DNA from 4 places in the Clostridium sp. JNZ J1-5 genome. Region 1 is predicted to be linked to each of the others. Evidence: riboswitches for the same ligand, from Rfam matches in the RefSeq annotation. Region 1 holds a riboswitch; each other region holds the start of a gene.
What was found. A riboswitch is a leader RNA that binds a small molecule or an ion and turns the genes downstream of it on or off. The one in region 1 is predicted to bind thiamine pyrophosphate.

Region 1 (7,564 bases):
TTCTTTGTATATTTTGTATGAAGTAACTTATGAGCTAATTCACTATTAGGTTTTCCAAGGAAATCCTTATAGATTTCTATTATAGCTGGATTTTCATGAGATTTTCTGATAGATTTATGTCTATCTTCTTCGTATATAGCATTCATTCTCTTCTCCAGTATTTCATGTTTACCATGTATAAATGGTTGACCACCACCATCGATACATCCTCCTGGACAAGCCATAATTTCAATAATTTGATAATCTGCCTCTCCATTTCTTATTTTATTTAAAAGAGTTCTTGCATTACCAAGACCACTGGCGATGGCAGCTTTTACTTCCATACCTTTTACATTTATAGTAGCTTCCTTTATACCATGGAAACCACGAACTATTTCAAATTCTACGTTGTCTAAATTTTCATCTGTAATCCATTCATAAGCAGTACGAAGAGCAGCTTCCATAACCCCGCCAGTTACTCCGAATATAACTGCTGCACCAGTAGATTCTCCTAGTATACAGTCAAACTCTTCATCTTTAAGGTCTGTAAAGTTTATACCAGCTTCTTTAATCATTTTAGCTAGCTCTCTTGTACTTATTACAATATCTACATCCTTGTTCATCTCAGGTCGTGCAGCTTCATATTTTTTTGCTAAGCAAGGCATTACTGAGACAACAACTATATCTTCAGGATTTATATTCATTTTTTCTGCGTAGTAAGTTTTTGCTACTGCACCAAACATCTGCTGTGGAGATTTACAGCTGGATGGAATATCTAAAAGGTCAGCAAATTCATGTTCAAAGAAATTTATCCAGCCTGGACAGCAGCTAGTTAACATTGGAAGTCTTCCGCCGTTTTTAATTCTATCCATAAGTTCTGCCGCTTCTTCCATTATAGTAAGGTCAGCAGCAAAATTTGTATCGAATACTTTATCAAATCCAAGTGCTTTAAGAGAAGAAACCATTTTCCCAGTTACAGCTTGACCTGGCTCCATGCCGAAGGCTTCTCCTAGAGCAGCTCTTACTGCTGGAGCAGTTTGAACTATTGTAAATTTTTTTCTATTGTTTAAAACGTTCCAAACTTTTGAGGTATTATTAACTTCAGTTAATGCGCCAGTTGGACATACAGATACGCACTGACCGCAGAAAGTGCAATTAGTATCAAGCATCTTATCTCCAAAGGCAGGAGATATAACTGTCTCAAAACCTCTATCTATAGCAGAAAGAACAGAAACAGTTTGTACTTTATTACATACAGTTTCGCATCTTCTACATAATATACATTTATCTAATTCACGGACTATAGAATAGCTAGAGTTATCTATTGGGAAGGTAGACATTTGACCATCATATTTTATTTCTCTTATACCCATATCTGCAGCTAATTGTTGAAGTTCACAATCTGTATTCTTTTCACAAAGAAGACAATTTTGCGGATGATCTGAAAGAAGGAGTTCAACTATGGTTCTACGAGATTTTATAGCTCTTATAGAATTAGTTTTTACAATCATACCATCTGTTACAGGAGTACTGCAAGCAGGGGCTAGATTTCTTCTTCCAACCACTTCTACCATACAAACTCTACAAGAACCCGGATTATTTTCTATATCATCATGTAGTTTTAAATGGCATAGTGTGGGAATATTTATATCTAATAGTTTTGCTGCTGCTAGGATAGTAGTTCCATCTTCTACCTTTACTTTTTTATCATTTATAGTAAGAGTAACTAAACTCAAAACCTTCACCTCTTTCTCAAAATTCAAAATTATTATTTCTTTATAATTGCGTCTACCGGACAAGCGTTGAAGCATGCACCGCATTTTATACATTTATCTTGAACTATAGTGTGTATTTCTTTTACTTTACCGCTAATACAAGATACAGGACAATTTCTAGCACATTTAGTACATCCTATACATTTATCAGTAATTTCATATCTTACTAGGTTTTTACATACACCAGCAGGGCATGTTTTATGAAGTATATGAGCTTCATATTCATCCATAAAATATTCCATAGTACTTAATACTGGGTTTGGAGCGGTTTGTCCAAGACCACATAGTGAAGTATCTTTTATTGTAGTTGCTAATTCATGTAATTTTTCTATGTCTTCTGGAACGCCTTGTCCATTAGTTATTCTTGTAAGTATTTCAAGTAGACGTTTATTTCCGATTCTACATGGAGTACACTTTCCACAAGATTCATCTACAGTGAATTCTAGATAGAATTTGGCTATGTCAACCATACAGTTCTTATCATCCATAACTATCATTCCACCGGAGCCCATCATTGAGCCTATAGATGATAGTGATTCATAGTCAATAGCAATATCTAGGTGAGAAGCTGGGATACATCCTCCAGAGGGACCGCCAGTTTGAACAGCTTTAAATTTATGTCCGTGTTTTATTCCTCCACCTATATCGTAAATTATTTCTCTTAAAGTAGTTCCCATTGGAACTTCAACAAGTCCTACATTATTTATATTTCCGGCTAAAGCAAAAACCTTAGTTCCTTTTGAAGTAGCAGTTCCGATAGAATTATACCAATCAGCTCCGTTTATTATTATTATAGGAACATTAGCTAGTGTTTCCACATTGTTTACGCAGGTTGGTTTATTCCATAGTCCACTTTCAGCTGGAAATGGAGGTTTATTTGTAGGCTCACCACGGCAGCCTTCTACTGAGTGGATTAAAGCTGTTTCTTCTCCACACACGAAAGCTCCTGCGCCATATTTTATATCTATATCAAAATTAAAACCAGTATTTAGTATATTTTCACCTAAAAGTCCAAGAGCTCTAGCTTGCTCTATAGCTATTTTTAATCTGTTTACAGCAAGAGGATATTCAGCTCTTATATAGATAACACCTTTTGAAGCTCCTATTACATAACCACCAATAGCCATAGCTTCAAGTACGCTATGAGGGTCACCTTCTAAAATTGAACGATCCATGAAAGCACCTGGATCACCTTCATCAGCGTTACAAATAATATATTTTTGATCTGAATCATATGATTTAGCAAAGGCCCATTTTTTACCGATAGGGAAGCCACCGCCACCTCTTCCTCTTAATCCAGAATCTATCATAAGTTTTATAACATCATCAGGAGTCATTTCTGTTAATACTTTTCCTAAAGCTTGATATCCTTTAGCTCCTATGCTTTCTTGTATTTTTTCAGGATTTATAAAACCGCAATTTCTTAATGCTATTCTATGTTGTTTTTTATAAAAGGACATTTGATCTTGTCTATGAACTTTTTCCTTTAAAGAAGGTTCCTCGTATAGAAGTCTTTCCACAATCTTTCCTTCAACCAGATGGCTTTTAACTATTTCTTCAGCATCTTCTGGCTTAACACTTACATAAAATGTATCATCTGGACTTACTTTAACTATAGGACCTTTTTCACAAAATCCAAAGCATCCTGTTATAGATACAGTTACTCTATATGATAATCCTGCTTTTTCAATCTCGTTTTTTAAATTCTCAAGAATTTTATCACTTTCAGATGATTTACATCCTGTTCCACCACAAATTGTTAGAAAGCGATTGCAGGATTGAGCTTCTTTTTCAGTTTTAGTATCTTCTCTTATCTCTAAGTCTAAAGAATATTTTTCATATAAATCTTGTAATTGTGCATAAGAATTTATTTTATTCAATGATAATTCCTCCTATTCTGAATATTCGTCTAAAACTTTATCTACCATTTCTTTAGTAAAATGACCGTAAACTTTATCATTTACAGTTACTACTGGTGCTAATCCACAGGCTCCTACGCATCTTAAAATTTGAACAGTAAATTTACCATCGGAAGTAGTTTCTCCAACCTTAATACCTAATTTTTTTTCAAATTCAGAAAGTATATCACCAGCACCTCTTACAAAGCAAGCGGTCCCCATGCATATATTTATAACATATTTGCCAGTTGGTTCTTCGGTAAAATAAGAATAGAAGGTTACAACACCATTAACTTTGGAAACGGGTATTTCTAATTTCTTGGCTATAAATTTTTGTACTTCTTTAGATAAGTAACCAAAGATATTTTGTGCCCTATGAAGCACTTCGATTAAGGCACCATTTTTGTCAGGAATGTTGTCAATGAATTGTTCCAGTTCTGTAAAATTTTTATTATCTTGATTATTACAACACAATTAAGTGTACCCCCTTATGTTTAAAAATAAAATTCCGTTTGTTTAAATTATATCAAACTTTACAAAAAAATAAAGATATTTATAAAAAAATAAAGGAATAAATTATATGATAAATTTTATTTTAATTAAAAAAATATCAAAAATTTTAAAGCGTTTGTCGTGAAATGGAGGAAAACCCTGTTATGTTCTATGTAAAAACTCTTAATATATGGTTTTTAAGTACTTAATATAGTTATTATAAAATCGAAAAAAGAAAGTAAAAGTACTAAAAATGGTTATAAATAACTCTAAAACATTGTTAATTTTAAAACATAGATTTGTTTTGAAATATTTAAACATTGACGATGATAATATGTTATAGTAATATAATTTTATAAACAGAGTTCTTGGCTTCAGATGGAGTCTGAAGCTTAGAAATCGTTATCCAGGGACGTAGCCGCCCTTTACTCCCACTTTAAAAAAAAGCAGAGAGTCCAAATCTTCGATTTGGTGCGAATCGCTTTCACAGAGTGCCATGGGAGTATTAGAGCGGGTAGTCATCGGATAAAAATAAAATTGAATAATAAAATTTAGTATAATAATCCCAGGGGAGCTGGTGTTTGCCGGCTGAGATTAGGAACGATATTCTTAGACCCTTTAACCTGATCTGGATAATTCCAGCGTAGGAAGAGGTTTTTAAACTTTGCTAATAATAAAAATATTAAAAGTATAAGTATAAGCACAAATCTCTTTTGAGGTCTGTGCTTTTTTATTTTTAACTTAATTGAACTTTATAAAAATGAGGAGGATTTGAAATGAAGTTTTCGAAAAAATTATATAAAACCGTGGAGGAAATCTGGAATTCGTATTATGAACATCCATTTATAAAAGGGATAGGTGATGGTACTTTAGATGTAGAAAAGTTTAAATTTTATATGATTCAAGATTATATTTATCTATTAGATTACGCTAAAGTATATGCCTTAGGTATAGTTAAGGCAGATAGTGAAGAGGTTATGCAAGGGTTCTCTAAAATGGTAAATGAAATATTAAATGGAGAAATGAGTATACATAGATCATATATGAAAAGACTTGGGATTACTTCAGAAGAAATTAAATTAGCTAAGGCTTCTCTTACTAATATTTCTTACACCCACTATATGCTTGCAATTTCTCATGTTGGAAATTTGGCGGAACTTACCACTTCATTATTAGCTTGTATGTGGAGTTATCTAGAAATTGGCGAGAAGTTAAGTCAATTACCAGGTTCTACGGAACATGAATTTTATGGAGAATGGATAAGAGGTTATATTTCTAATGAATATAAACAAGCCACCCAATGGGTTATAGATCTAGTAGACAGTTTGTCAGAAAACATGTCAGATAGTGAACTTAAAAAGTTGGAAGAGATATTTGTGAATACCAGCAAATATGAATATATGTTTTGGGATATGTCTTATGGCAAGGAGATGTAAAATTTTATGTTGAGGTTCTGTAATGTTAATTTTAAATATAAAAATGATTCAAAGTTTCTTATAGAAGACTTAAGCTTTCATGTAGATAAAAATGATTTTATAAGCATAATAGGACCCAGTGGATGTGGGAAAAGTACTATCTTTAGACTAATATTAGGTCTTGAGAAAGTTTCTAATGGAGAGATTTTTATAAATAATAATAATATCAATAATTTAAATGGGTATATAGGGTACATGCCCCAAAGAGATCTATTGATACCATGGAGAACTATTTCTGAAAATGCTTCTTTACCATTAGAGGTTAATGGTAAAAGTATAAGTGAAGCAAAGCAAAAGGCAGAAGAATTTTTGAAAGTTTTTGGACTTGAAAAATATAAAGATAAATATCCTAAAGATTTATCAGGTGGTATGAGGCAGAGAGTTTCTTTTATTAGAACCTTGCTTACAGGTTCTGAAGTTATGCTTTTAGATGAACCTTTTAGCGCATTGGATGCTATAACAAAAATTTCTATGCAGGAATGGTTATTAACTCAATGGGTTAGTCTGAGGAAAACTATATTATTTATAACTCATGATGTAGAAGAAGCATTATTTTTATCAAATAAAATATTTGTTATTTCAGAAAAACCTATAGCCACATTAAAAGAAATAATAGTTCCAGCTGATTATCCCAGAGATAGGCATATGTTGAGCAGACCAGAAATATTGTGCATAAAAGAGGAACTTATAAACGAATTAAAGCAGAGGATTGAGATATGAGAAAGTATAAATCATCAATAATAGTAGGAATTTTATTTTTTATAATCTGGGAATTGGTTGCAAGGTATATAAATGCCATGTATATACTCCCATCACCCAGTAGAATTTTACAAAAAACTTGGGAGCTGAGGGAACCTTTATTTTTAGTTCATCTGCCATCTACACTATTGATTACGTTTATAGGTCTTATCATTTCAGTTGCTTTGGGAGTTTTTTTAGCTGTAATTATGAGTTTAAACGAAAAAATAGAAAAGGCTGTATATCCTATTGTAGTAGTGACCCAAACTATACCAATTACTGCATTAGCTCCAATATTTGTACTTTGGTTTGGGTATAGCATTTGGAGCAAAGTAATAGTAACTATATTAATTACCTTTTTTCCTATAACAGTAAATGTATATGATGGTCTTAGGTCTACTAGAAAGGATATGGAGGAATTGCTGATTACCTATGGAGCAAGTAAGAAAGATATTTTCATTAAATTAAAACTTCCTTCTGCAATGCCATATTTCTTTTCTGCATTAAAAATATCTGTTCCACTAAGTGTAATAGGGGCTGCCATCAGTGAGTGGCTGGGAGCACAATCTGGTCTTGGATATTTTAGCAAAAGAATGATGACTCAATTGGATGGTGCTGCAGTCTTCGCTCCAATATTGATTTTATCTGTTGCTGCAATAATTTTAGTTTGTATAATAAATATCTTAGAAAATAAAATAATAAAATGGAGGAATGAAGCGTGAAAAAAGTAAAAGTATTATTAGTATTATTAGCGTTACTAAGCTTTATAGTTACAGGATGTTCCAGCAAAGGGGCTAGTGTAAAGAAATCAGACAAGTTAGAAGATGTAGATTTAGTACTGGATTGGTATCCGAATGCATTACATAGCTTTATATATGCAGCCATAGAAAATGGATATTTTAAAGAAGAGGGATTAAATGTACATATTAAATTTCCTTCAAATCCAACAGATCCATTGGCTTTACCAGCTGCAGGCAAAGCAACTTTAGGAATTTATTATCAACCAGATGTAATAATTTCTAGGGCAAACGAAAAAGTTCCGGTAAAATGTATTGGGACTATAGTACAATCCCCATTAAACGTTATTATTTCATTAAAAGAAAAAAATATAAATTCGCCTAAGGATCTATCAGGAAAGACCGTTGGATTTTCTGGAAACCCACTTAATACAGAGTATGTTAAGACAATGGTAAAAGCAGATGGGGGA
Region 2 (7,564 bases), 870 kb from region 1:
AAGCTATAGCTATTATAATTGTTCCCTTTTTACGACTTATGTTTAGTTCACTCATAGCTGCCTCTACAGGTCCTTCCAGCATTACTATGCAGGAAGATATGGAAGCAAATATTATACTTAAGAAAAATAATGTACTTAATAATGCTCCAAAAGGCATAGATTTAAAGATACTTGGTACTGTAACAAATAATAATGCTGGACCTGAACCAACATCTAAACCGCAGGCAAAAACTGCAGGTATTATAACAAATGCTGCTAACAATGCTGCTAAGGTATCAAATATAGCTGTGCGAATGGCAGCTGAAGGTAAATCTACTTTCTCGTCTGTATAACTTCCATATACAACTAATGCACATCCTGTCAATGAAACTGTAAAAAATGCTTGTCCAAGTGCCATTACCCATGTCTTTACTACTAAAAGTTGTTCCCACCTTGGATATAAAAGATATGCAACACCTTTACTAGCTCCTGGCAATGTCAATGATCTTATAGCTAATACTATAAATATTACAAATAATGCTGGCATTATAACTCTATTTATCTTTTCAATTCCCTTTGACACTCCAAATATAACTATTAGTAATGTTAATCCTACTGCAAGTCCATTCCATAATATAGTCTCTTTACTTGATACAAAATTATTAAAATATGTTGCTGCATCTATACTGTTAATTTTACCAGTTAAACTAATTGCAAAATACTTTAATATCCATCCTACAACAATGGTATAAAACATGAACACTCCAGCAAGTCCTAAAGTAGGTATATAACTTATAATCCTTCCACCCTTTACTTTTTTATCTCTAAACACTTTTCTAATTCCACTCATGGAGCCACTTCTCATAGTTCTACCAAATGCTGTTTCAGTTATAATACCTGAAGTTCCTAATATGAATACAAAGATAAAATAGGGTATTAAAAATGCTGCTCCTCCATTTTGTCCCAATCTATAAGGAAACATCCAAACATTTCCTAAACCTACTGCAGCTCCTATACAGGATAAAATAAAGCCTAGTTGCCCTGAAAATTTTTCTCTTTTGCTGTTACTCATCATTATTCCTCCTTAAAAAGTAAAAGGCCACATAGCAAATTGCCTGTGACCTTATGTTACTTCCTAGGATATATCTAAAGCCACACAGCATACTCTATGTGGCTCTTATTATTAAAATAAATTAAACTAACTTTAGCCATCATAGATACAAAACCAAAAGTTTTATTGCTTGGTTTGTATCTATGAAAATTTTATAATCACAAATACAAACCTATCTAAAAAAGCTAAAGTAAAAGAATTCAGTATTAAATTGTGCAACTTTTTTAATTGACAGGTTCATAATGTATTTCTCCCTTTATTGATTTTTTTATATAGTATCACTATTAAAAAAATTTGTCAACAATTCATTATTAATTCAAATATTCCTATTCTCCCAATATTTCTTCCATAACTTTAAATTCTTTGTTTATAGAATCATCTGGCTTTTTAGTTAAAAGACTGATACCTATAACTGCAATAAGAGATAGGAAAAAGCCTGGAATCATCTCATATAAGTAAGAAGATAAACCTGAAGTAATCCATATTATAACTGTTAAACCTCCTACAAGCATTCCTCCTAGTGCTCCCCATTTAGTCATCCTCTTCCAATAAAGGCTTACTAAAAGAACTGGTCCAAATGATGAACCAAAACCAGCCCAGGCTTGCCCAACTATATCCAATATAGTTTTATTTGGCAAGTATGCAAAAAAAGTTGCAAAGGCTGAAACTACAAGTACAGATATTCTTCCTATTAGTACTTGTTTTCTATCTGATGCCTCTTTATTAAAAAAGGTTAGATAAAAATCTTTTGTAATAGAACTAGAGCAAACTAAAAGCTGAGAAGAAATAGTGCTCATAATAGCAGCAAGTACTGCAGCTATTATAATCCCTGTAATAAATGGATGAAATAGAATATCTCCAAGGCGAAGGAAAACTGTTTCAGGATCTTGCAGCGGATTATTATTTCCTGTAAAATATACAAGTCCTGTAAGACCACTTCCAACCGCACCTAATAGCCCAACAGCCATCCATCCAATTCCTATTCTTCTTGCTGATTTTAGCTCTTTTACAGATTTAATTGCCATAAAACGTACAACAATATGAGGCTGTCCAAAGTAACCAAGTCCCCATGCTAAAAATCCAATAATAGTTGCAAAGCTTGTTCCCCTAAATATATCAAATAGTGCTGGATCAATAGCTCTTACTTTATTAACAAAGGTACCTGGCTCCACTCCTATATTCATATATGTTACGACTGGTACCAAAATAAGTGTAATAAACATTAGGCATCCTTGAAAGAAGTCTGTAAGACTTACTGCCAAAAATCCACCAAAATATGTATATAACACAACTATAGATAGAGTAACTACTACACCAGTTGTATATGTTAATCCGAATGTATTTTCAAATAGTTTACCTCCCGCTACAATTCCAGATGAAACATACAAAATAAAGAAAATAAGTATTATAGCTCCAGATACAAGTCTAAGCATTTTAGAATCATCTTTAAAACGGTTTTCTAAATAATCAGGTACAGTTAGAGAATCATTTGCAACTTCTGTATAAACCCTAAATCTTGGAGCCAGCAATAGATAATTAAAATAAGCACCTATTGTTAACCCAATTCCAAGCCAAAGACTAGAAAGTCCTGTTGTATAAACTGCACCTGGAAGCCCCATTAGCATCCAGCCACTCATGTCACTTGCTCCTGCAGATAGTGCTGTTACCATGGGTCCAAGGCCTCTCCCCCCTAGCATGTAGTCTGAAATGTCATGCGTCCTTTTGTAAGAATAATAACCTATTGCAAGTAAAATAAATACATATACCGCAATAGCAATAAGCGACCAATGTTCCACGGTAAATTCTCCTTTTTATAGTTTATTGTATTTTAATTGTTATACTAAATTTAGAATTGCTTTCCACATTATAAGTCATTAACAATCTCTTAAAATATAGCCTAATATATTAATCTGTAAAATTAGATATTGAATCTATTAACCTTACTTTAAAGCTACCACTGCCTCCATCAATTGATGCAAGTTTTTCATATGCTCTTTCACCAGCTACTCCCATGGTCATAACTCCTGCAGCAGCTGCAGTAAAATAATCTTTTGTAACAGCACAATAAGTCCCTATGATAGAAGTACACATACATCCTGTACCTGTTACTGTAGATAGCATTTTATGTCCATTTTTTATAAAAGTTGTTTTTGTTCCATTAGAAATAATATCCGTAGCACCAGTTATTGCAATAACACAGTTTAATTTTAATGCTAAATTTTCTGCAATATTTTTCCCATACTCTAAATTCTCTAATTCTACAATATCTTGCTGAGAAGCATCTACTCCTTTATTTTCAGAATTAATCCCACTTATCCACTTTATTTCTGAAATATTGCCTCTGATAACTTCTAATTTTACTTCCTTTATAATTCTATTGGCGGTGTTACCCCTAAAAATAGTTGATCCTACCCCTACAGGATCTAATATTACTGGAATTCCAAGCTGATTTGCTTTCTTTCCAGCAACTAACATAGCTTCAGCATTATTTTTACTCAAGGTTCCCATATTAAGAACCAACGCAGATGCTAATGAAACAACCTCCTCTACTTCCTCTAAAGCATTTGCCATTATAGGAGATGCTCCCATTGCCAGAACTATATTTGCAGAATCATTTGCAGTAACATAATTTGTAATATGATGTATTAACGGCTTTTTTTCTTTTATTAACTTCAAAAGATGGCATGCTTTTACAGATATATTCTCTTCCATCTACTTTCTCCTTCTTCAATAAAACAATTTTAAATGCAAATCTCAATTTGTTCAATAGCTAATATAATGGAAAATAAAATTTAATTAATATAGAATACTATAATTATTAGTAACGGTATAAGTTATTCTCCTACTTTTACTATATTCCTCTTTGTCAATTCTGCTGCCTTTAAAAAGAAATAAGCAATTAAACTGCCACAAACTGTATTAATCAAAAATGGCACTATAAAAAAGAATGCAGCTACATTTTTACCTAATATGAACTTAGCTATAGGAAAGGCTACTATAGCACCTATGATACCTGTCCCAAAAATTTCTCCTATAACTGCTAAAAACTTTTTATTTGTGCTTTTATAAAGCATTCCAGCTATAAAAGCTCCTATCATGCTACCAGGGAAAGCTAGAAGTGTACCTGTTCCCATCATATTTCTTATAAGTGATATGCAAAATGCACTTAGTACAGCATATCCTGGTCCAAGTATAACTGCTGCTAATACATTGATTATATGCTGAACGGGTGTACATTTAGATGCTCCTATTGGAAAGTATATAAGATTTCCACCTATAGCTCCAATTGCCACCAACATTGCTGCATATGTAAGTTTTTTAGTTTTCAACAAAATCTCCCCCTAAATTTATTATTTTAAAATAAAAAAATGTTTACCCAAAGGTAAACATTAAATATCGAACGTATTTACAGATTATATACTTATAAATTCGATTTGTTTCCCTACGGTAGTGTTAACTACATCAGGTTCTAAGGGTCAGGTTTTAACCTTCTCAACCAAAATGGTCCCCCCACAAAACTTTATATAATATTATTTATTTATATATTCAGTATACATTTTACTTATATATTTGTAAAGATAGGTTTGGCGTAAACTATTATTCACCTACAAATTCAGCTTTTCTCTTCTCAATAAAAGCTGTCATTCCTTCTTTTTGATCTTTTGTTGAAAAGCACATACCACAAAAATTTGATTCCATACTTAAGGCCGTGTCCATATCAATCTGTATACCTCTATTAATTACTTCTTTACTGTATCCAACGGCAAGCATGCTATTTTTAATTATTTTATCTGCTAGAGCTTCTGCTTCATCAATTAACTTCTCAGGTTCAACAATTTTGTTTATAAGTCCTATTTTCAAAGCTTCTGCGGCATCAATTATTTCACCTGTATAAATTAATTCTTTAGCTTTTGTTATCCCTACTATTCTTGGTAATCTCTGTGTTCCACCATATCCTGGAATTATACCAAGTCCTACTTCAGGCTGACCAAATTTTGCATTCGAAGAAGCAATCCTCAAATCACATGCCATGGATAATTCACATCCACCACCAAAGGCAAATCCGTTAATTGCTGCAATAACCGGTTTGCTCATTAATTCAAGTTTTCTCAAAACATTACTTCCATGAGCAGAAAATCTAGCTCCCTCTCCAGCAGACATATTTTGCATAACTAAAATGTCTCCGCCAGCAACAAAGGCTTTTCCCACCCCAGTAATAATTGCAACTTTTACATTAATATCGCTTTTAATATCATCAATAACAGAATCCAGCTCACTAATAACCTCATCATTAAGTGCATTCAAGCTTTTTGGCCTATTGATTTTTACAATGCAGATGCCTTGGTTTTTTTCAACAATCAAATTGTTATACCCCATTGTTAAGCCCCCTTCATTTCAATATAGCGTAAATTAAATTATTTTGTAGACTTAATTTTTCTCCCATTTTTATCATAAGTATAAAACCCTCTTCCTGTTTTGCGGCCAAAACGTCCTGCTGCAACCATCTTTCTTAGGAGGATAGAAGGTCTATATTTGGAATCGCCAAAATCTCTATGAAAAGACTCCATTACTGCAAGAATAATCTCAATACCAATCATATCCATTAATTCTAAAGGTCCCATAGGATGATTACATCCAAGCATCATTCCTTTGTCTATATCCTCGGCTGTTCCTACTCCTTCATCATACATGCATATAGCCTCATTTAACATTACAACTAAGGCTCTATTTACAATAAATCCAGGACTATCCTTTGCAATAATAGTCTCTTTACCAAGCATTTCTCCAACTTTAAGAGCTGTGGCAATAGTTTCTTGTGATGTAGACAGCCCAACAACAATTTCAAGAAGTTTCATCACTGGCACTGGATTAAAAAAATGCATTCCTATGAAATTTTCTGGCTTTTCCAAAACAGAAGAAATTGAAGTTAAAGACAAAGAAGATGTGTTACTTGCAAGTATGGCATTTTCCTTTTTAAGCTTATCAATTTCCTTAAATATTTTCTTCTTAGCATCAATGTTTTCATAAATTGCTTCAATTACAAGATCAGCTTCTGCAACTTTATCATAAGAATCACATAATATAAGCCTCTCTAAAGCTGCATTCTTTTCATCTTCAGTGATGATTCCCTTTTCTACATTTTTTATAAGCTGCTTCTCTATTCCTATCTTAGATTTTTCCACCCTGTACATTGTTACATCGTTTAAAATAACATGAAAGCCTTTTACAGCTGCTGTTTGTGCAATCCCCGCTCCCATTGCACCTGCTCCAATTACGAAAATTTTCTTAATATCCAAAATAGACTCCTCCTTAATTATTATAAATTTTTTATATTACATATTTTCAAGCACTATAGACATTTCTTCTTAATAATTTAGTTTTCTATCTAACTTTTTAATAAGAGCAACAACTGTGCCAACCTTTAGAATTAGCGCTATTAGACTTGAGTTTAGGTTCTTAAAGCTTTTCCTTGAAATATTAAATATATAAAAAACGCATATGAACCTTAATCGGTTCATATGCGTCTATATGTATCTCTCTAAAGCCTTATAAATTAAAATTCAATGATGATTTACTACTGGTTCTCATGAACCTTTTATGGTTCAATCACTTAGTCTAGCTCTAGCTTCTTTAAATTTTCTTACTACTGAAGTTTGACTAATATTTAAAACCTTAGCTGCTTCTCTTGTTGAAGTACACCGTTCCATAGCTAAATTAATCAATTGAGTTTCTGCCTGATCCATTAGATCTTTTAACGGAACAATATCTTTTAATATAATATGAAATTTATCATTGCTGCTTATACTGGTTATAAATTCATTAGGTAACTCTTTTTCAGTAATTAAATCATTAACGGTAACAACAACTAATCTTTCTATAACATTCTTTAATTCTCTTACATTACCTGGCCAATCATATGCCTCAAGGTATTCTAGTGCATCTACAGAAATTTCTTTATTACGCTTGTACTTTTTATTAAAATATTTTAGGTAATGCATGATTAATGGTACAACATCCTTATTTCTTTTTCGAAGAGGAGGTATATAAATTGGAACAATTCTTAATCTAAAATATAAATCTTGCCTAAATAACTTTTTATCTATTAGTTCTTCCAACTTTTCATTTGTAGCTGAAATTAGTCTGAAATTTACTCTATTTGATTTCACTGAACCTATCCTTGTAACTTCAAAAGTCTCAAGAACCCTTAATATCTTTCCTTGCAGAGCAATAGGCAAGGAGTTAATTTCATCTAAGAAAAGAGTTCCTCCTTCCGCAAGTTCTAATAGTCCAGCTTTTCCTCCCTTCTTAGCTCCTGTAAAAGCACCTTCTTCATAGCCAAAAAGTTCAGCCTCAAGTAAAGTCTCAGGTATTCCTGCACAGTTTATACTTATAAATGGCCCATTATTACGTGAACTCATCTCATGAATAAATCTTGTAAATACTTCTTTTCCAGTACCAGACTCGCCTTCCAAT
Region 3 (7,564 bases), 830 kb from region 1:
CTTCTAAGCACAGGGAATGTTTCAATATCACGATTATAATTTACAGCTACCTTATTATATGCATCAAAATGGAATGAATCAATCATATTAACATCTTTAAGGTCTGCAGTTGCTGCCTCATAAGCTATATTTAGTGGATGTTTTAGTGGAACATTCCACACAGGGAATGTCTCAAATTTTGAGTATCCTGCAACTTTCCCCCTTCTGTATTCATGATAAAGCTGGCTAAGACAAGTTGCTAGTTTACCACTTCCTGGTCCTGGTGCTGTTACAACAACAATTGGCTTTGTGGTTTCAATGTATGGATTTTTTCCATACCCTTCATCACTTACAATTGTATCCACATCGGTAGGATATCCTTTGGTTGCTTTATGCTTGTATACTTTTATTCCTCTATGCTCAAGCTTATTTATAAAAACAGTGGTTGCTGGTTGTCCTTCGTATCTAGTTATTACAACACTATTTACATCAAGCTCATATGTTCTTAAATCGTCAATTAATCTTAAAACATCCATGTCATAAGTGATGCCAAAATCTCCTCTTATCTTGTTTCTTTCAATATCACCAGCATATACACAAATTACAACCTCAACTTTTTCTTTTAATTTATGTAGTAGTTTAATTTTTGCATTCTCATCAAATCCAGGTAAAACTCTCTTTGCGTGAAGATCAAATAATAGTTTTCCACCGAATTCTAAATATAACTTATCATAGTTATTAACTCTTTCTAGAATATACTTTGATTGTTCTTCTAAATACTTTTTAGGGTCAAATCCTGTCTTCATCTCTTACTCCTCACTATCTAAAATCATTATATAATTATTTTATTATTACATATTTTGTTACTATATATTCTCGTAAATAATAGCACTAAACTTGGTTTTACAACTTTCTATTATGGCACACTTTTAATTTAAAGTAAACAACTGAGTATGGTTATTTTTTTATGTAAATTTATCGCATTTTTGTATTAGCTTTTCCTGATTACATCTGTAGACTATAATTTAGAAATTACAACTGTAATCTAAATGGAGGTGAAATAATAATGTCTAAAATCCACAAAATATCAAATGCTGAATGGGAAGTTATGAAAATAATATGGGCTCATTCAGAAATTACATCAACCAATATTATACAGGAACTAAAGGATAAAACTCAGTGGAAATCATCTGCAATTAAGAGTTTAATAAACAGGATGCAAAAGAAATATCTGATATGGATATAAAAGAATTAAGGACTATACTAAATCAATCAAGTAAAAAGATGTGTAAACACAATTATTTCAGCGTTAAAAAATATTCAAAATACTACCTAAAATATGTAAAGTTCACCGAAATGGAGGCCTTTGTAACTACAAAATGATGTGCTAAATATAGGGAACTTTAGTGATAAGTTCCCTATATTTAGTAAACTTAAATGAAGTCCACTGATTTTTTTACTTATCCTCTCTTAAAATGTTTATATTCTTTCCTTTCATTACCTTATTCATATTTCTCATTGCACACATCTTACCACACATAGTACACGTATCTTCATGCTCTGGAGTAGATTCTTTTCTATATCTTCTTGCTTTTTCAGGATCAATAGCAAGTTCAAACATTGTATTCCAATCAAGTTCTTGCCTAGCCTTACTCATTTTATAATCCCACTCTTTTGCCCCTTTAACATTCTTAGCTATATCTGCAGCATGTGCAGCAATTTTACAAGCTATTATACCTTCTTTCATGTCTTCAAGATTAGGAAGTCTTAAGTGCTCTGCTGGAGTAACATAACACAAGAAATCCGCACCATTTGATGCTGCTATAGCCCCCCCAATGGCACTTGTAATATGATCATATCCTGGAGCAATATCTGTAACTAATGGTCCTAAAACATAAAATGGTGCTCCATGACATAGTTTTTTCTCAAGTAACATATTAGATGCTATTTCATTTAAAGCCATGTGACCTGGTCCTTCTACAATAACTTGTACATTTTTATCCCAAGCTCTTTTAGTAAGCTCTCCAAGGGTTATAAGTTCCTTTATTTGACTAGCATCAGTTGCATCATCTATGCACCCTGGACGGCAAGCATCTCCTAAGCTTATTGTTACATCATACTTTGCACATATATTTAAGACTTCATCATAGTATTCATAAAATGGATTTTCTTTATTATTTAACTCCATCCATGCATACAATAATGCCCCACCTCTAGAAACTATATTAGTAAGTCTCTTATTTCTCTTAAATACTTCAGCAGTCTCTTTATTTATTCCTGCATGAATAGTCATAAAATCAACACCATCTATTGCGTGTTTTTCTACAACCTTTAGGAATTCTTCTGCTGATATATCACTTAACTCTTTATCATAAAATCCTACTGCATCATATATAGGCACAGTACCTATCATAGCTGGTGAAATCTCCACTACTTTCTTTCTAAACTCTTCTGTCTTACCATATGAACTTAAATCCATTATAGCTTCTGCTTTCATTTCTATAGCTGTTTTTACTTTTTCAAGTTCCATGTCTATATTTACACAGTCCCTGGAAATACCTAAGTTAACATTAATCTTAGTCTTTAATCCTTCCCCTACCCCTTCTGCATCTAATGATTTATGGTTCTTATTTGCAGGTATTACTACTTTTCCTTCAGCAATAAGCTCTCTAAGTTTTTCAATCTCCATATTTTCCTTTTTAGCTACTACTTCCATTTCTTTTGTTATTATGCCTTTTCTAGCAGCATCCATTTGAGTTGTGTAATTCATAATCTTTCTCTCCTTTTTATAAAATTAATAATAACAACCTAAATCTTCTCCTGATTTAAAAAGCACTTAAGACAAGTCATTTTACCGCCAAAAGACTTTATTAAACCATCAATACTTACATATTTCAGACTATCAGCTCCTATTAACTCTTTTATTTCATCCACTGTATTTGATGAACCGAGAAGTTCACTTCTATTAGGTGTATTTATCCCCCAAAAACAAGGATATTTTATAATAGGTGAAGCTGATCTAAAATGTATTTCTTTTGCTCCTGCTTTTCTAAGGAGTGCAACAATTTTTTTACTTGTAGTACCCCTTACAATTGAGTCATCTACTACAACAATTCTTTTTCCTTCAACACCACTTCTTATTACACTAAGTTTTATCTCAAGATTTGTTTCTCGTTTTTCCTGTAGTGGTTCTATGAAGGTTCTACCTATATATTGATTTTTTACGAATCCTATATCATAAGGTATGCCAGAGGCAATTGAAAAGCCAACTGCAGCCGTAGTTCCTGATTCTGGAACTCCAATGACTATATCAGCGTCAATGGGAGATTCTTCCCATAGCCTTTTACCTACATTAATTCTAGATTCATATACGCTTAATTTATCTATTACACTATCTGCCCTAGCAAAATATATATACTCAAAGGCGCAAATTGTATTGCTAGTTTTTTCAAGACAATAGTTTGATTTTAACCCCTCTGAATCAATAGTAACTATTTCTCCTGGACAGACATCTCTTATCAGCTCCCCGCCAATAACATCAATGGCACAACTTTCAGAACATAAAATAAAAGAATTTTTAAATTTGCCAATACATAGTGGTCTTGTACCATTTGGATCTCTAAATCCAATAAGTTTTTCATTAGTTAGGAGTACTACGGCATAGCCTCCTTTAAGTTGTTTCATAACTTCTACTATAGCTGTTTCAAGATGTCTAATATCTTTATTTTCAATTAGCTTTAGGATTATTTCTGAATCTACTGAAGTATCAAACTCTACTCTTTTATTCTCTAGATCTTTTTTTAGCGGAATTGCATTAGTTATATTTCCATTATGTGCAATTGCTATTTCTCTACTACCTCTCCCACTTAAGATAGGCTGAGCGTTATTTAGATTACTTTCACCAAAAGTTGAATACCTTACATGTCCTATAGCTGATTTGCCTATTAACTTGTGTAATTCTTCTCTAGTGAACACATCTGAAACTAATCCCATCCCCTTATGGCAATTCATTTTATTTTCACTATATGTACATATACCGCAACTTTCCTGTCCTCTATGCTGCAGTGCACTAAGAGCCACATAGGAAATGGCTGATATATTTATTTCATCCTCACTAAATATTCCAAAAACTCCGCACTCCTCTTTAAATTTATCAATAGGATTACTTTTATTCACATTTACACCTCCTTTCTTTATAAACAGAGTTCTTGACTTCAGATGGAGTTTTTACTCCAAATAAAAAAACGCAAATCCATAGGATTTGCGTTTAAATTAGCAGATTATACATATATTGCAGCAACAATATATGTAATATATTACATCGATAAACAACTTCCTACGCTGGTATTATCCAGTTCAGGTTCTTAGGGTCAAAGAATTACGGTTCTTAATCTCAGCTGGCCAATCCAGCCCCCCTGTGTTATATAGCTTATTAAATTTTATTAATTAATAATAGCATAATATTTTACTGTATTCAACTTAATTCTATTAACAAGATTTTAAATTCTAAAAATTTCGTATATATTAAAACCAGCTTATCTGTCTATCATCATACCCAGCTTTATAAGCTGATACTATATCTTTCATTTTATAAAGTATTCCTAATCTTTCACATTCATTTTTAAATATCACCCAAAGTTTTCTTGAATTTGGAGAAGAGCATTCATAGCTATTTCCAAATGTAGTATTGTATTTTTGAACTAGATTTTTATCTGGAAACAATCTTATTAGTTGATTATAAAAATATTCTCTTTGATTTTGTCTAAGGGTTAAGCCCATGCCATATGCAAGAATAAACTTTCCACCGCATTCAGCAGTCTTCTTTACTATACTTACAATGTTCTCTTCATTATCATTAATAAAAGGTAAAATAGGCATAAGTAACACCCCAGTGAATATACCATTATCAGAAAGAGCCTTTATAGCCTGAAATCTTTCTGATGCAGCGCAAACATTAGGTTCAACTTTTTTGCAAAGTTCATCTTGGAATGTAGTAACAGTCATCTTTATGATTACTGGTGAATGTTCTTTAATTTTTCTTAAAATATCAATATCACGTGTTATAAGATTGCTTTTAGTTGCTATAGCTATTCCAAAATTAAATCTATTTATTAAATCCAATGCATCTCGTGTAAGCATTAAATCTTTTTCAAAAGGGTTATATGGGTCACTCATTGCTCCAGTCCCTATAACCCCTTTTCTTCTCTTACTTCTTAAATCATTTCTAATAATTTTTATTGAATTTTCTTTTGCTCTTACTTTATCGAAATTATCTATACCATAACACTCACTTCTAGAATCACAATAAATACATCCATGGCAGCATCCTTTATAGATATTCATATTATAATTAACACCAAACCATGAATTGTCTTTAACATACTGTGAAACTATTGTTTTTGCAGGAATATAGTCCATTTATTCTCCTTATCTACTTATCATTCCATCTTTTTAATGTAGGTAAAAATCTTTCTAGACTGCTTCTGGCCTCTTCCTCACTCATATGAGGGTTAGCTCTAACCATATGTGGAACACAAAATTCAATCATTTGTTCCATAGTCATATCACCTTTAAAAGCACCCTTCTCATAACAATAGATACAGTAGTCTCTATTGCTGCTCCCATCCTCATTTGTTCCAAATTCCTTTTCATTAATAAGTGGCATACCACAGCTTTGACAATAAATTCTTTCCATTATAGATACACTCCTTTTTCTTTATTTGTATCTATAATATCAAAGTATATATGACATCAGTATGTCATATTATATATATGTTTTTAGTATATTTTTAAGTCTTGCTTTTACTTCTTCTCTAATAAATTCAGGCTCAATAACTTCTACCTTATCTCCATAAGACAGTATGTGGGAATATACCCATTCATCATATGGAAATTGGGTTGTAACTATATAATTGCCATCTGCTTCTTCTAAAATTTCATTTCCATCATAGAAATCAATAATGCGGTATAACATGTTATTTTTGAATCTTAGCTTCAACTCCACCATGGAAAATTCATAATTATCTTCAGTATCCTTAAAAAACTTACTAATTTCTCTTCGTTCAAATTGCTCATCTGTAATTTTTACATTTCTCATACGGGTAATTTTAAAAACTCTCATAGCTTTTTTTTCACAACAATATCCCAATAGATACCATGCTTGACCTTTGAATATAATTTTATAAGGTTTTACATAGCGGTGGCTTTTAATATTTCTAGAATTTACATATTGAAATGTTACTATTTTTTGTTTTAAAATCGATGTTTTAATCTCTTGGAACCTTGTATCAATTTTTTTATTACTTCCCCACTGTGTAAAATCTACCTCTACCCAATCTATAGAGTTTATATTGCCAAAAACACTTCCCAGCTTTTCTAAGGTATTATCCATTTGTAGCTGTTTTGTAGCTCCAAGTGTTTTAACTGCAAAAACTATATTTTTCTTTTCTTCATCTGATAGGATGGTTTTATTTAATGTATAGTTTTCTAAAAGAGAAATTCCCCCACCTTTTCCTCTATTCATATACACAGGTATTCCTGCAGAGGATAACTCATCAATATCCCTATAAATTGTACGTTGAGATACATTAAATCTTTCTGAGAGTTCTTTTGATGTTATAGAATCTCTATTTAAGAGAATAATGATTATTTCCATTAATCTATTAATCTTCATATTATCACCATATCTATTATATCAAAATAATATGACATCCAATGGTTATATTACTTATTAGTTAGCTAAATTTTCTATAGACTCTTCACATTCTATTTTCTCTTTATCCACTGCTAAAACTTTTTTATAAAAAATAGCAAAGCATATGCTGGTTATAATCGCTGCTGTTATATCTGCTACTGGTTCTGCCATCAAAACCCCTTTAAGTTTATCTTTGAAAAAATTTGGAAGTATAAATATTAAAGGTATTAATAACACTATTTTTCTTAACAAAGCTAAAATAAGAGAGATCTTAGCTTGGCCTAGAGCAAGGAAAGTTTGCTGGCAAGCTACCTGTGCACCAAATATGATAATACCTGCAAAAAATATTCTTATACTCCATGATGTAATCTTTACAAGCTCTGGCTTATTGTTAAATATAGCTACAAATACTTCTGGAAATGTCATTAAAGCTGCCCACATGGCAAATGTATATATCATACAACTTATAATTAATAGTTTAAAGGTTTGCTTTACCCTATCCATCTCTTTAGCACCAAAGTTATAACTTATAATAGGCTGTGCCCCTTGTGATAGCCCCATAAGTGGAAGCAGCACTATTTGCATAATACTGCTCATTATAGTCATAGACCCTACTGCTAAATCCCCTCCATATATTTGCAACTTATTGTTTAACGATATTAACACTAAGCTTTCTGTAGATTGCATTATAAATGGTGACACACCTAGACTTATAATTGATAATACTATCTTTAAATCTGGCAATAGATACTTCTTTTTCAGTTTTAGTACACTTTTCTTTCCAAACAAAAATACTAAAACCCATATAGCAGAAACTATTTGGGCAAGTATAGTAGCTAAAGCTGCTCCTTTAACCCCCATGTTAAATCCAAATATAAATACAGGGTCAAG
Region 4 (7,564 bases), 670 kb from region 1:
GCCCATCCTATAAAAAATCATGAGGGAAAAATTATAGGTTCCATAACTTCAGCTATTGATCTTAATGAAAGCTTAGAATTAATTAATGAAATTAACGAACTTGCTGTATCTACTGAACAGGCTAATGAAAGTATAGATCAAGTAGCAGCAAGTGCTACAATTCTTGCTAAGTCCGGTCAAACAGCCACTGAAAAAGTTCAAGAAACTTTGAAAAAATCATTACAGACTAATGAAGCTTTAGAACTTATAAAAAATATATCCTCACAAATAAACTTATTAGGTTTAAATGCTGCAATTGAAGCTGCAAGAGCTGGTGATCAAGGAAGAGGATTTGGAGTTGTAGCAAGTGAAATTCGTAAGCTTGCAAATCAAAGTCAAGAATCTGTAAACAAAATAAAAAAGATACTTGAGGATATAAATAATGCCGTTCATCAAATAAGTACTGATATTGATAACGTAGCTTCCATAAGTCAAGAACAAGCTGCTTCCACCGAAGAAATAGCATCAGCTTTAGAAAATATTCATAATGCTACAAAGCACTTAGAAATTTTCTCAAAAAAATTTAGCTAACATATAATAAATATGTGATTATTAACGTGAAAGAGACTATATTAGTTTTTTTATTAGCCCTAATATAGTCTCTTATTTTAAACAAAATTATAATTTTTCAAATAATGTTTTAACTCCTGTAATCAGCTACATATCTATTAAAATTCCACTTACTTAAAAATTTTTCAGCACTTTCATATCCTGATTCAAATAGTTTATTAGCTAAATCCTTAGTAATATTAATTTGAGTAGTTCCTACATTTAATGTTGGTATTGGTATAGTTCTCACCCAATCTTTATTTTTAATATATATTTCTTCATTTTTATTTATCATTGCACTAATTACATCAAATGTAAAAGATATAATATCTGTTTTTCCACCTGCTGTAAATGTTTTTTTATCTTCTATGAGCTTCATACCAAAGGTTGGCCATCTAGGTTTATTATTTACATCAAAAACCCATATAGGATAATTACTTAAAATCCCTCCATCTACTATAAAACTCACTTCATTTTTATAACTCAGTTTTACAGGTTTGAATATAAAAGGCATACTGATACTCATTCTAACAACTTTGGCAATTTCAAATTCCATTGGATCAATATCATATTTTATTAAATCATCTGGAGCTATCAGCATATCTCCTTTAGTTATGTCAGAAATGATTATTTTAAGATACGATTTACCTTCTACGCTCAAATCTTTAAATTTTGTTTTTCCTTTAGCCTCTAAAAGTTCTCCTATGTATTTTTCTATTGGATCTCCTGAATATACCCCCCTATCTTTGAAGAGTGTAATAAAATTTTTTGCAAACATCAATGGTCTAATTTTTTTCAATTTATTATTATCTAAAAACTCATTATAATTAAGATTCATTATAATATCTTTTAATTCTCTGCAGCTATATCCTGCAGCTAATAATGCTGCTACAATAGCTCCTGCTGAAGATCCTGCAAAATTTTTTATATTATACCCTTTGTCCTGAAGACAACATGCTGCACCAACTAACCCAATAGCTTTCATTCCTCCACCTTCAAAAACAGCATCTATATTCATATAATCACCCCTTAGTATATAAGATATGTAAATAAAAACAGCTGTTGATAATTTTATTTAATAATTAATTATGAAACAACTTATGTACAATCCAATAGTTTATGGTATAATTTATATAGATAAAATTAAATATACGTATTGCAGGGGTGCCTATAATGGCTGAGAGGAACATATTCTAACCCTTTGAACCTGAAACTAGATAACACTAGCGTAGGAAGCAATGAAGAAGTTTATATAGTATATATAGCTCCTTTTGCTTTGTGCATAAGGAGCTTTGATATTATAAATAACTATTTGTTACTATAAAACACCTATGCAATCTTATCTCTGTATGGTGTTATTTTTTTCATCAAGAAAGGATGGGTATTATGATAAAAGTATTAACTATTGCCGGTTCCGATAGCTGTGGAGGAGCCGGAATACAAGCAGATTTAAAGACTATGAGTGCACTTGGAGTATATGGAATGAGTGTAATTTGTGCTGTAACAGCTCAAAATACTCAAGGAGTTACTGCAGTTCAAGAAATTAGTAAAGAAATTGTGGAAGCTCAAATGAGAGCAATTTTTGATGATATTGAAGTAGACGCTGTAAAAATAGGAATGGTATCTAATTCAGAAATAATACGAACTATAAAAAATATATTACTTGAATATAAAGTTAAAAACATCGTTTTAGATCCAGTTATGATATCTAAAAGTGGATATCATCTTTTAAAGCCTGAAGCAGTTGATGAATTGAAAAGTTTAATCCAAATTGCTGATATTGTAACCCCTAATATTCCTGAGGCTGAAGAACTTACAGGAATGAAAATAACATGTGAAGAAGACATGAAAGTAGCTGCCTTAAAAATAAAAGATTATGGAGTAAAAAATGTATTAGTTAAGGGTGGACATAGATGTAATAACTCAACAGATATCTTATGTTATGGAGATGAATTCTTAACACTGGAGGGAAAAAGAATAGATACTATTAACACTCACGGTACTGGCTGCACACTTTCTTCAGCAATTGCAAGTTTTCTAGCTAAAGGCTATTCTATTAATCATTCTGTTAAATTAGGAAAATATTACATAAAAATGGCAATTGAAAATTCTTTTCCTATAGGTCATGGAGTTGGACCTGTTGGCCATTTTATAGACTTATATAAAAAAGCTAATGTTAAATATGAATAATAAATAAATTACAAACTTACAAAACTAAATTTACTTAATTGGGGGAATTAATATGATTAACAGTGTTTCTAAAACTTTAAAAAAAGTTAGACAAACTACACCTCTTGTACATGCCTTAACAAACTATGTAACTATCAATGACTGCGCTAACATACTATTAGCCTATGGAGCATCTCCTGCTATGGCTGAAGCTTACGATGAATGCTACGATTTTGCAAAAATTGCTTCTTCTATCTATATAAACGTAGGAACTCTTACTAAAGAACAAGAACAAGCTATGCTTATGGCTGCTCTTTCTGCTAAAAATAATAATATTCCAGTAATTTTGGATCCAGTTGCCTGCGGAGCTATAAAAAGAAAAATAGATTTCATTGAAAGACTTTTTGAAATTGGTAAGGTAGATATAATTAAAGGAAACCTTGGAGAAATAAAATATTTAGCTGGTTATGAAGCTAAAACTAGAGGTGTAGATTCTATAGATGATGGAAGTAATTCAGTAGAAGCTTGTATATCTCTTGCTAAAAAACATAATTGCATAGTTGCTGCTACAGGGGCTGAAGATATAGTTACTGACGGTGAAAGAACAGCCATAATTAAAAATGGCACAAGTCTTTTAACATTAGTTACAGGGGCAGGATGTATGGTAGGAGCACTTACAGCTGCTACTGCTGCTGTAGAAGAAGACAAGTTTATAGCTGCTGTAGCTTCAGTTTTATCTATGAATTTAGCTGGAGAACATGCAGAAAAAGTAGCTAATACTCCTGGAAGCTTTAAGGTTAAACTTATAGATGAAATATACTTATTAAAAGATGAAGATATTGTGAAGGAAGGTAAAATTCAATGGATATAGATTACAAATTATATTTAATTACTGATAGATCCTTTTTAAATGGAAGAAACTTAAAGCAGTGTGTTGAAGATGCTATAAAATCTGGAGTAACGCTAGTACAAGTAAGAGAAAAGGATGTATCTACAAGAGAATTTTATGAGATTGCAAAAGAAGTTAAAGAAATTACATCAAAATATAATATTCCTATACTAATAAACGATAGAATTGATATAGCCTTAGCTATAGATGCTGATGGAGTTCACCTTGGTCAAAGTGATATGCCTATAGAATTTGCTAGAAAAATACTAGGCAAAGATAAAATCATAGGAATTTCCGCTAACACTTTAGAAGAAGCCCTAGAAGCGCAAGAAGCTGGTGCTGATTACGTTGGTCTTGGTGCCGTTTTCTATACTGGTACTAAGAAAGATATTAAAGAACCTATGGGACTTGAAGGGCTAAAACATATTGTAGATAATATCAATATACCTTCTGTGGCTATAGGTGGAATAAACCATGAAAACGCTAAGTCAGTTATATCCACTGGAGTTAACGGGCTTTCAATTATATCCTGTATTTTAGGCAGCGATGACATAGCCTTTGCAACAAAAGAATTATCAAAATTTTTCTATGAATAAACTTTTCATGGTAAAAAAAGGGCTTGAATTCTTAGTTATACTATAAGGATTCAAGCCCTTTTATTTTATTCATCTAATTCTAAAACACTCTCACCGTAATACTCATTATTCTCTAACTTTTCAGTATAATTTTTTATATTTTTTATTCTCTCTTCTACCTTTTCGTCTAACTTTTCTTTACATTCAGCTTCTTTTCCTATAACGCGGCCATCTTTGCATTTGTAAAAAAATTCTATTTTCATCCATGACACCTCCTACTATTATATATTATTATTAAAGGAGGTTTATGCTTTATATTGCCCACCTGTTGTTTTTGTTTTGTTAAAGTATAGTTCTATTTTTGATTACTCTGGTTCCACTTAATCCTCTTAATGCATCTTTAGCTTTATTTAAAGAAGCTATTATAGCAACTTTATTTTCTCCAAAAAGTACAAACTTTTTAGCAGCCTCAACCTTAGGCAGCATACTTCCTTGAGCAAACTGTCCTTGAATTATATACTCATCTAGTTCTGCAACTGTAACTTCTGATAATTCACTTTCATTAGGCTTATTATAATTAATACAAACCCTATTCACAGCAGTTAATATTAATAGCATGTCAGCATTTATTGTTTCTGCCAACTTTTCTGCTGCAAAATCTTTATCTATAACAGCTGCAATTCCCCTAGTTTTTTCACCTTCATATACTACCGGTATTCCTCCTCCTCCACAGGATATTGTTACTATTCCAGAATCAGCCATTGATTTTATGGCTTGCTTCTCTAATATATCTATAGGCTTAGGGGATGGCACCACTCTTCTATATCCTCTTCCAGCATCTTCTTTCATGATATAGCCATTTTCCTTTGTTAGTTTTTCTGCCTCTTCCTTTGAATAAAACTTTCCAATTGGTTTTGTTGGGTTGTTAAAAGCACTATCGTTTATGTCTACTATTACCTGAGTAATAATAGTTCCAACTGCCTTTTGTAAATTCCTAAATTTTAACTCATCTTCAATAGAATTTTGAAGATGATATCCTATATATCCCTGTGAATATGCACCACAAACATCTAAAGGCATTAATATATTTGTTTCTGAATCATACTTATATGCTGATTCAACAGAGCTGACAATTTGTCCTACTTGAGGGCCATTTCCATGTACTATAGATATATCATGACCCTCTTCAATTAAATCCACTATAGCCTTAGCTGTTTTTCTACAAGTTTCAAGTTGGCTTTTTGAAGAGGCATCCTTAGGGTTTAATTGAAGTGCATTTCCCCCCAAGGCTAAAACTATTTTCATTTATTTTCCTCCCATTGTAAGAACCATAACAGCTTTTGCAGTATGAATTCTATTTTCTGCTTCATCATAAACTACTGAATGAGGTCCATCTATTACTGAATCCTCAACTTCGTTATTTCTATCTGCTGGAAGCGCATGCATGTAGACAGAATTTTTATTAGTAAGAGCCATCATTTCTTCTGTGCACTTCCATCCCTTATAGGATTCTAGTAAATCATCTACAACTTCATTGCTTTGGTTATTAACCCAGCTTCCCCAGTTTTTAGGGATTACTACGTCTGCTCCTCTATACGCCTCTTCCATGTCATGAGTTATTCTAAATCTTCCACCATTTTCTTCTGCATTTTTCTTAGCTTTTTCTATTACCCAGTCTGGTAAATCATATCCTTCTGGATAAGCTAAAGTTACATCCATGCCAAACCTTGGGAATAATAGCACTTGAGATACCGGAACTGATATTGGTTTTTTATGAGTAGTTGCGTAAGCCCAAATTACAGAAACCTTTAAGCGTTTTGTATCATCAAATTTTTCTTTTATTGTCATAAGATCTGCAAGCCCTTGCATTGGGTGATAAAGGTCACATTGTAGATTCATTATTGGAACTGAAGAGTGCTCAGCCATTTCTCTTAAATATTTATTTCCTACTCCCCAGAAGCAGTTTCTACATGCTATAGCATGACCAAATCTTGAAAGTATTACAGCTGTATCCTTTGCAGATTCTCCATGGGAGATTTGCATAGTACTTGTATCAAGATAGTTTGCATGTCCTCCAAGTTGAGCTATACCTGCTTCCATAGAGTTTCTTGTTCTAGTTGACTGTTCAAAGAACATTAAAAACATAGTTTGATATGGTAAATATGGAGTTGTAACTCCCATAGCCATCTTTTTCTTTAAATCCCATGCTACTTCAAGCATAGTTTCAATTTCTTCTTTAGTATAGTCCTCTAGTGTTATAAAATGTCTTCCTCTAAATACTGTTTGCATTATAGGATCCTCCTTAATCTTTTAAATTGTTTCTATTTTTATTTTATTTTTGTTTATTTCCATACTCATTTACATATAATTTTGGAATAATTGCATACATAGCAGCACATTTAACCAGCTCGCTTTTCCATGTCTTTTCATTTGGTGCATGTGCTTGGTCTTCATGTCCTGGACCAAATCCTATACATGGTATTCCATACCTTCCCATTATTGAAACTCCATTAGTTGAAAATGTCCATTTATCTACAAATGGTTCTTCTTTGAACAATTTTTTATAAGAATCTACTAGTGTCTTACATGCCTCATCCTCTTCTGGTAGAACCCATGAAGGGAAATAGGATTCTGTAGGGTATACTAATCCTGTATATGATGGTCTTTCGTAAGTGTATATTTCTACTTCTGCCTTTGATGCCTTTACAGATGGAAGATTTCTAATTTGTTGAAGAGCATGCTCCCAAGTTTCTCCATCTGTTAACCTTCTATCTATGGAAATACTACAACCATCAGCTACTGCACATCTTGATGGAGATGAGAAAAATATTTCAGATACTGTTAAACTGCCTTTTCCTAAAAATTCATCATCTTTAAGATTTTCAGCTAGCGCTCTTAGCTCAGTTAATATAGGCGCCATTTTAAATATTGCATTATCCCCTCTCTCTGGAGCAGAACCATGACAACTCACTCCACGAGTTGTAACTTTTATTTCCATTCTCCCTCTTTGTCCTCTATATATATTGCAGGAAGTAGGTTCTGTAATAACTACAAATTCAGGTTTAATCTCATCTTCCTTTATAATATATTGCCAGCACAATCCATCACAGTCTTCCTCCTGAACTGTTCCTGTAACTAATAATGTGTAATCATCCTCAAGATTTAGATCTTTTATTATCTTTCCTGCATAAACCATGGATGCCATACCACCCCCTTGGTCACTTGCTCCTCTTCCTAAGATTATCTCTTCATCTTCATATCCTTCATAAGGGTTGTAATTCCAGAGATTAGCATCTCCTACTCCAACAGTATCAATATGAGCATCCATAGCAATTACATGCCT

Region 2: it holds a riboswitch for thiamine pyrophosphate, as region 1 does, so the genes downstream of both, thiW (energy coupling factor transporter S component ThiW) here and tenA (thiaminase II) in region 1, are expected to answer to the same signal.
Region 3: it holds a riboswitch for thiamine pyrophosphate, as region 1 does, so the genes downstream of both, purF (amidophosphoribosyltransferase) here and tenA (thiaminase II) in region 1, are expected to answer to the same signal.
Region 4: it holds a riboswitch for thiamine pyrophosphate, as region 1 does, so the genes downstream of both, thiD (bifunctional hydroxymethylpyrimidine kinase/phosphomethylpyrimidine kinase) here and tenA (thiaminase II) in region 1, are expected to answer to the same signal.

The regions. Positions count from the first base shown of each region.
Region 1 covers NZ_CM132773.1:275,012-282,575, reverse strand. Annotated here, with positions in the region: gene ACWW38_RS01410 (NADH-dependent [FeFe] hydrogenase, group A6) at 1-1,715, opposite strand, end outside; gene ACWW38_RS01405 (NADH-ubiquinone oxidoreductase-F iron-sulfur binding region domain-containing protein) at 1,748-3,634, opposite strand; gene nuoE (NADH-quinone oxidoreductase subunit NuoE) at 3,647-4,126, opposite strand; TPP riboswitch at 4,702-4,811, shown strand; gene tenA (thiaminase II) at 4,921-5,580, shown strand; gene ACWW38_RS01390 (ABC transporter ATP-binding protein) at 5,587-6,339, shown strand; gene ACWW38_RS01385 (ABC transporter permease) at 6,336-7,079, shown strand; gene ACWW38_RS01380 (ABC transporter substrate-binding protein) at 7,076-7,564, shown strand, end outside.
Region 2 covers NZ_CM132773.1:3,019,918-3,027,481, reverse strand. Annotated here, with positions in the region: gene ACWW38_RS14575 (sodium-dependent transporter) at 1-1,051, opposite strand, end outside; gene putP (sodium/proline symporter PutP) at 1,417-2,886, opposite strand; gene thiM (hydroxyethylthiazole kinase) at 2,996-3,802, opposite strand; gene thiW (energy coupling factor transporter S component ThiW) at 3,925-4,419, opposite strand; TPP riboswitch at 4,512-4,612, opposite strand; gene ACWW38_RS14555 (enoyl-CoA hydratase-related protein) at 4,688-5,467, opposite strand; gene ACWW38_RS14550 (3-hydroxyacyl-CoA dehydrogenase family protein) at 5,506-6,381, opposite strand; gene ACWW38_RS14545 (sigma-54 interaction domain-containing protein) at 6,694-7,564, opposite strand, start outside.
Region 3 covers NZ_CM132773.1:1,104,724-1,112,287, forward strand. Annotated here, with positions in the region: gene ACWW38_RS05290 (DUF1846 domain-containing protein) at 1-785, opposite strand, end outside; gene ACWW38_RS05295 (BlaI/MecI/CopY family transcriptional regulator) at 1,046-1,225, shown strand; gene thiC (phosphomethylpyrimidine synthase ThiC) at 1,436-2,749, opposite strand; gene purF (amidophosphoribosyltransferase) at 2,788-4,155, opposite strand; TPP riboswitch at 4,295-4,406, opposite strand; gene ACWW38_RS05310 (radical SAM protein) at 4,504-5,397, opposite strand; gene ACWW38_RS05315 (zinc ribbon domain-containing protein) at 5,411-5,674, opposite strand; gene ACWW38_RS05320 (helix-turn-helix transcriptional regulator) at 5,744-6,652, opposite strand; gene ACWW38_RS05325 (MATE family efflux transporter) at 6,710-7,564, opposite strand, start outside.
Region 4 covers NZ_CM132773.1:3,220,233-3,227,796, reverse strand. Annotated here, with positions in the region: gene ACWW38_RS15415 (methyl-accepting chemotaxis protein) at 1-570, shown strand, start outside; gene ACWW38_RS15410 (patatin-like phospholipase family protein) at 680-1,606, opposite strand; TPP riboswitch at 1,739-1,840, shown strand; gene thiD (bifunctional hydroxymethylpyrimidine kinase/phosphomethylpyrimidine kinase) at 1,975-2,778, shown strand; gene thiM (hydroxyethylthiazole kinase) at 2,831-3,628, shown strand; gene thiE (thiamine phosphate synthase) at 3,619-4,242, shown strand; gene ACWW38_RS15390 (hypothetical protein) at 4,308-4,484, opposite strand; gene arcC (carbamate kinase) at 4,564-5,526, opposite strand; gene ACWW38_RS15380 (ornithine carbamoyltransferase) at 5,527-6,510, opposite strand; gene ACWW38_RS15375 (YgeY family selenium metabolism-linked hydrolase) at 6,554-7,564, opposite strand, start outside.